2 regions of the Xylophilus rhododendri genome follow, and region 1 is predicted to be linked to the other one. Evidence: predicted binding sites of a transcription regulator. Region 1 holds the regulator's gene; the other holds the start of a gene.
What was found. Region 1 encodes sigma-54, which starts transcription at its own class of promoters, with help from an activator protein. Its sites were predicted from a motif close to TGGCANGNAANCTGCTTT; they were not measured.
Positions count from the first base shown of each region.

Region 1 (3,184 bases):
CTACGACGGCAAAGCCGACCGGGTGCGTTTCACCCGCAGGGCGGAGATGCACCGCCTGCAGGCCAGCACCGTGATGGACGAGGTCCACGGCAATGTCATCGTCTACAACAACGTGACCGACGTCTACACCGTCGATGGCAGCCCCACTTCGACCACGCCGAATGCCAGCGGCGCCGCCAACGCCAGCGGCGGCAGCACGCCCGGCGGCCGCATCCGCGCCGTGCTGTCGCCGCGCGGCGCGCCGGGCGAGTCGCCCGCCACCAGCACGCCGCCGGTCGATCCGGGCGGTCCCGCGCCGGCCCTGCGCAGCACGCCTGCCATCGGCGGGAGCAAGCCTTGAACGGCGCGATCGCGGTGAGCAACAGCCGGCTCGAAGCCAACCACCTGCGCAAGGCCTACGGCAGCCGCACCGTGGTCAAGGACGTGTCCCTGTCGGTGCAGAAGGGCGAAGTCGTCGGCCTGCTGGGCCCCAACGGCGCGGGCAAGACCACCTCCTTCTACATGATCGTGGGCCTGGTGCGCTCCGATGGCGGCGACATCAGCATCGACGGCCAGCCGGTCGGCAACCTGCCGATTCACCGGCGCTCTCGGCTGGGCCTGTCCTACCTGCCGCAGGAGGCTTCCATCTTCCGCAAGCTCAGCGTGCAGGAGAACGTGCGTGCGGTGCTCGAACTGCAGGAAGACGAGAACGGCCGCTCGCTCACCCGTGCCGCCATCGAGGAGCGCCTGAACGCCCTGCTGGCCGATTTGCGGGTGGAACACCTGCGCGATTCGCCGGCCATGGCATTGTCGGGCGGCGAGCGCCGCCGGGTGGAGATCGCCCGGGCCCTGGCCACCCAGCCGCGCTTCATCCTGCTCGACGAGCCCTTCGCCGGCATCGACCCGATCGCGGTGATCGAGATCCAGCGCATCATCGGCTTCCTGAAGGACCGCGGCATCGGCGTGCTGATCACCGACCACAACGTGCGCGAGACCCTGGGCATCTGCGACCACGCCTTCATCATCAGCGACGGCCGGGTGCTGGCCCAGGGCACGCCCGAGCAGATCGTCGACAACGCCGACGTGCGCCGGGTCTACCTCGGCGAGCACTTCAGAATGTAAATGGATACCCGCCCAGGCTTCGCACTTCGTGTCTCCGCCAACCCCCCGGGGGGGCAGGCCGGCCGCTTCGGGCGGCCGTGCGCGGCGGCCTCCAGGATTCCGGCGTGCGCTTCGCGCACGGCCTCACGAGGTATTTGGGTTGAAGCAAGGTCTGTCTCTTCGGGTTTCGCAGCATCTCGCGCTGACGCCGCAACTGCAGCAGTCGATCCGGCTGCTGCAGCTTTCCACGCTCGAACTGAGCCAGGAAGTCGAGCAGATGCTCGACGAGAACCCCTTCCTGGAAGCCAGCCTGGACGAGCCGGTCCAGGACTTCGGCTCCGTCACGCCCGAAGCCCCCGCATCCGAGGACGACAGCTACCACACCAGCGCCGACACCAGCAGCACCAGCACGGCCGACACCGCCGGTGAGTCCGAGGGCGAGGGCGGCATGGAGGCCGAACCCAGCTGGGACGGCGAAGGCGGCACCAACGAGGTCGTGGCCGACGACGGCGAATGGGGCGGCGACGCCCCCGCGCGCCAGAACAACCTGGGCGGCGACGAAGCCGTCGATGCCACCGAACTGGCGCGCAGCCAGGAGTCGCTCACCGCCCATCTGCACCGCCAGGCCCTGTCGCTGCGCCTGTCGCCCGAGGACAGCGCTGCCCTGCGTTTTCTCATCGAATCGCTCAACGACGACGGCTATCTGGAAGACTCCCTGCCCTCGCTGGCGCTCGGCCTGGCCGGCCCCGACGAGGAGCAGTCCGAGGAGGTCGAGGAACTGGTGCAGCGCTTCACCATGGCCCTGCGCCTGCTGCAGCACCTGGAGCCGGCCGGCGTGGGCGCGCGCGATTTGCGCGAATGCCTCACGCTGCAGCTCAAGGCCCTGCGCGGGGCCGGCACCGTCCCGCCCGCGCTGGTCGATGCCGCCCTGGCGATCTGCGCCCAGCCCATGGAACTGCTGGCCCGGCGCGACGTGAAGCGCCTGGTCACCGCCTGCGGCGTGGAAGACGAGCTGGTGCGCGCCGCCATGGGCCTGATCGCCCGGCTGGAACCCAAGCCCGGGCGCCGCTTCGTGGACGTGGAGCGCAACATCGTCATCCCCGACGTGCTGGTGCAGAAGATCGGCCGCGGCCCGCAGCCGCGCTTCCGGGTGCAGCTCAACCCCGACGTGATGCCGCGGCTGAAGGTGCACGACATCTACGCCAGCGCCCTCAAGCAGCACAAGGGCGAGGGCAGCGCCGCCCTGCAGCAGCGGCTGCAGGAGGCGCGCTGGTTCATCAAGAACATCCAGCAGCGCTTCGACACCATCCTGCGGGTGTCCAACGCCATCGTCGAGCGGCAGAAGAACTTCTTCGTGCACGGCGAGCTGGCCATGCGCCCGCTGGTGCTGCGCGAGATCGCCGACGAGCTGGGCCTGCACGAATCCACCATCAGCCGGGTGACCACCGCCAAATACATGTCCACGCCCTTCGGCACCTTCGAGCTGAAGTATTTCTTCGGCTCGGCCCTGGGCACCGAGACCGGCGGCAACGCGTCGAGCACGGCGGTGCGGGCGCTGATCAAGCAGTTCGTCAGCTCCGAGGACCTGCGCAAGCCGCTGTCGGACAGCCAGATCTCCGACATGCTCAAGGAGCAGGGCATCGAATGCGCGCGGCGCACCGTGGCCAAGTACCGGGATGCCCTGCGCATCGCGCCGGCCAATTTGCGCAAGTCGCTGTAGCGGCCGGGCCGCATTGTGGCGGCGAGAAAAAACCAATAAACTGGTTCTTAAGCCGCTTAATCGCCAGTTTATTGATGAAAAAGGCTGCAGCCTCCCTCTCTTCCCTGCCCGAGCCGGCGCAGCAATCGCTGCTGTCGCTCGGCCAGCGCCTGCGCGCGCACCGCATCTCACGCGGCTGGACGGTCGCGGAGATGGCCGAACGCCTGCTCTGCTCGCCCACCACCTGGCGCGCGCTGGAAGGCGGCAAGGCCGGCACCAGCGTCGGTGTGCTGGCCCATGCGCTCTGGCTGCTGGGCCAACTCGACGGCCTCGATGCCCTGGCGCCCGCGCCGCTGGTGGCCGCCGGCCGCCGCGTGCGCCGTGCCGCCGGCCAGCCGGTGCCGG
Region 1 covers NZ_CP047650.1:2,612,875-2,616,058, reverse strand. Annotated here, with positions in the region: gene lptA (lipopolysaccharide transport periplasmic protein LptA) at 1-340, shown strand, start outside; gene lptB (LPS export ABC transporter ATP-binding protein) at 337-1,101, shown strand; gene rpoN (RNA polymerase factor sigma-54) at 1,241-2,800, shown strand; gene GT347_RS12115 (helix-turn-helix domain-containing protein) at 2,875-3,184, shown strand, end outside.

Region 2 (3,184 bases), 1.6 Mb from region 1:
TAGGCATCGATGTAGGAGTCGGTGAACACGCCGCCCTTGGTCAGGAAGGCGCGGTCCTTGTCCAGGTGTTCCAGGGCCTGGTCCAGGCTGTGGCAGACGGTGGGGATCAGCGCGTCTTCTTCCGGCGGCAGATGGTAGAGATCCTTGGTGGCGGCTTCGCCCGGGTGGATCTTGTTCTCGACGCCGTCCAGGCCCGCCATCAGCAGGGCCGCGAAGCCCAGGTAGGGGTTCATCAGCGGATCGGGGAAACGCGCTTCCACGCGGCGGCCCTTGGGGTTGGCCACGAAGGGGATGCGGATCGAGGCCGAGCGGTTCTTGGCCGAGTAGGCCAGCTTCACCGGGGCTTCGAAGCCGGGCACCAGGCGCTTGTAGCTGTTGGTGCCGGGGTTGGTGATGGCGTTCAGGGCACGGGCGTGCTTGATGATGCCGCCGATGTAGTACAGGGCGAAGTCCGACAGGCCTGCATAGCCGTCGCCGGCGAACAGGTTCTTGCCGTCTTTCCACACCGACTGGTGCACGTGCATGCCGGAGCCGTTGTCGCCGACGATGGGCTTGGGCATGAAGGTGGCGGTCTTGCCGTAGGCATGGGCCACGTTCTGGATCACGTACTTCTGCAGCTGGACCCAGTCGGCGCGCTGGATCAGCGTGCTGAACTTGGTGCCGAGTTCCATCTGGCCGGCGTTGGCCACTTCATGGTGATGCACTTCGACCGGGATGCCCAGGCCTTCGAGCACCAAGCACATTTCCGAGCGCATGTCCTGGAAGCTGTCGACCGGGGGCACCGGGAAGTAGCCGCCCTTGACCGCCGGACGATGGCCGGTGTTGCCGTGTTCGTATTCCTTGTCGCTGTTCCAGGACGCCTCTTCCGAGTCGATCTTGACGAAGCAGCCGGACATGTCGTTCTTCCAGCGCACGCTGTCGAAGACGAAGAATTCGGGTTCCGGTCCGAAGTAGGCGGTGTCGCCCAGGCCGGAAGCCTTCATGTAGGCTTCGGCGCGCTTGGCCAGGGAGCGGGGATCGCGTTCGTAGGCCTTGCCGTCGACCGGGTCGATCACGTCGCAGGTCAGGATCAGCGTCGGCTCTTCGAAGAAGGGGTCGATGTTGGCGGTGTTCGGGTCGGGCATGAGCTGCATGTCCGAAGCCTCGATGCCCTTCCAGCCGGCGATGGACGAGCCGTCGAAAGCGTGGCCGGAGGTGAACTTGTCTTCGTCGAAGGCCGAAACCGGCACGGTGACGTGTTGTTCTTTGCCGCGGGTATCGGTGAAGCGGAAGTCAACAAACTTGACTTCGTTCTCTTTCACCATCTTGATCACGTCTGCGACGGTCTTGGCCATCAGGAATCTCCAGAAAGTTGAATGCTCGTTGGTAAGGCTGGCAGGAGGCGGATGCAGTTTCTGTGCCAAAGCTGGTGCACAAGGCCATGCCACCAGCGCGGCATTGTGCCTGTGTCGGCAGAGAAAAATGCACGCTTTTGGCGCAATGGCGACGCACCAATATGACACCCGTCTATCGCACCATTTCGGGGCCCAATTTGGCGCCCAGCACATGCAGGCCGGCCAGCAGCGCGGGATAGGCCGCACGGGCGGCGGCTGCCTCTCCCTTGACGCCCAGCTCGATGTGCCGGCCGTGCACAGGATGGTCCATGCTGGGCAGGCTGAACACCTTGACCTCGGCATGGTCGGCTTCGATACGCACCATGAGGGGGGTCAACAGGGACTCCATCGCGCCGTAGACGACGATGGAACGCTCCTCGAAGGTGCTGCGGTGGAAGAAGGCCGAGTAGCGGTCTTCCAGCACCCATTCCATCATCGGCCAGGCCATCACCGGGAAACCCGGCACGCAGTGCACCTCGCCGCCGCCCGGACCCTTGCAGCTGAAGCCGGGGATCTTGTTGTAGGGGTTGGGAATGATGCGGGCGCTCTGCGGAAACACACCCATGTTGAGCCGGTGCTGGTTGTCGGCCCGCTCGGGCTCGTAAGGCAGGCCGCTTTCCCGGGCGACGTCCTGCACGCGTTCGAGGATCAGCTTCTCGGCCTGCGGATGCAGCACCAGTTCCTGGCCGAGGGCCTTTGCAGCGGACTGCCGGGTGTGGTCATCCGGCGTGGCGCCGATGCCGCCGCAGCTGAAGACCGCATCCCCGCTGGCGAAGGCCCGCTGGAGCGTGGCCGTCAGGCGTTCGGGCGAGTCCCCCACATAGTCGGCCCACGACAGCTGCAGGCCGCGGGCCGAGAGCAATTCGATGAGCTTGGGCATGTGCTTGTCCGCACGTTTGCCCGACAGAATCTCATCGCCGACGATGATGAGGCCGAAGACGGGCGGCTTGCCGTCCGTGGGGAGGGTCTGGGAGGTCGTCATCCCGGCATCCTAGCCCGAGCCGGTGACGCCTGCCTTGCAGCGGTCTTGCCGCCTGCCTGCCCCAGGCTCCTAGCCGCGGCCGAACAGCCGCTTGACGCCCAGCCACTGTTGCACCCAGAAGCCCTCGCCGTAATCGCGCACCCGGCCGTGTTCGTCGGGCTCGACCTGGTCGCGGATGCCGGTGGGGTCGAAGCGGATGGTGAAGTCTGCCGTGCGGAACAGCATGTCCCACCAGGGCAGCAGCACGCCGAAGTTGCAGCCGCCGTAGGCCGTGCCGACCGGCGGGATGCCGTCGCCTTCGTGACCGCCGCGCGGCGTGTTGCGGGCGGCGGCATCGTCGGCCGCCAGCGGCCATTCGTGGCCGACGCCGATGTTGTGGTGCCGGCGATGGAACCGCGGGCTGACCCACAGCCGCTCGCCGATGCGGCCGAACCAGACCCGCAGGTTGGCATGCTGCAGGCTCTCGCTGAGCTGCGAGAGCACCACCACCGCGATGAACTGGCTGGGCTGCACGCCGATCAGCTGCGCCACCACCACCACGATCGCATCGTGCAGCACCGCGTCGAGCAGGTGGTTGCGGTTGTCGCTCCACATGGTCATCTGGCGTTGCGAGTGGTGCAGCGCATGCAGCTTCCACCACCATTCGAGCTGGTGCTGGCCGCGGTGAATCCAGTATTCCAGGAAGTCGAAAACCAGGATGTAGAGCAGCAGGCTGACCACGGCGATGTCGGTCACGCCCGGCCACAGGTCGTCGAGCTGGAAAGTGCGCAGGCCGTTCACCCGCAGCCAGCCGAACAGCTCGTCGAACCAGGGCTGCACCGCCAGGAAG
Region 2 covers NZ_CP047650.1:4,221,794-4,224,977, reverse strand. Annotated here, with positions in the region: gene glnA (type I glutamate--ammonia ligase) at 1-1,334, opposite strand, end outside; gene GT347_RS19460 (competence/damage-inducible protein A) at 1,507-2,355, opposite strand; gene GT347_RS19455 (sterol desaturase family protein) at 2,425-3,184, opposite strand, start outside.
Region 2: the regulator sigma-54 is predicted to act here: its motif matches at 1,385-1,402, upstream of glnA (type I glutamate--ammonia ligase).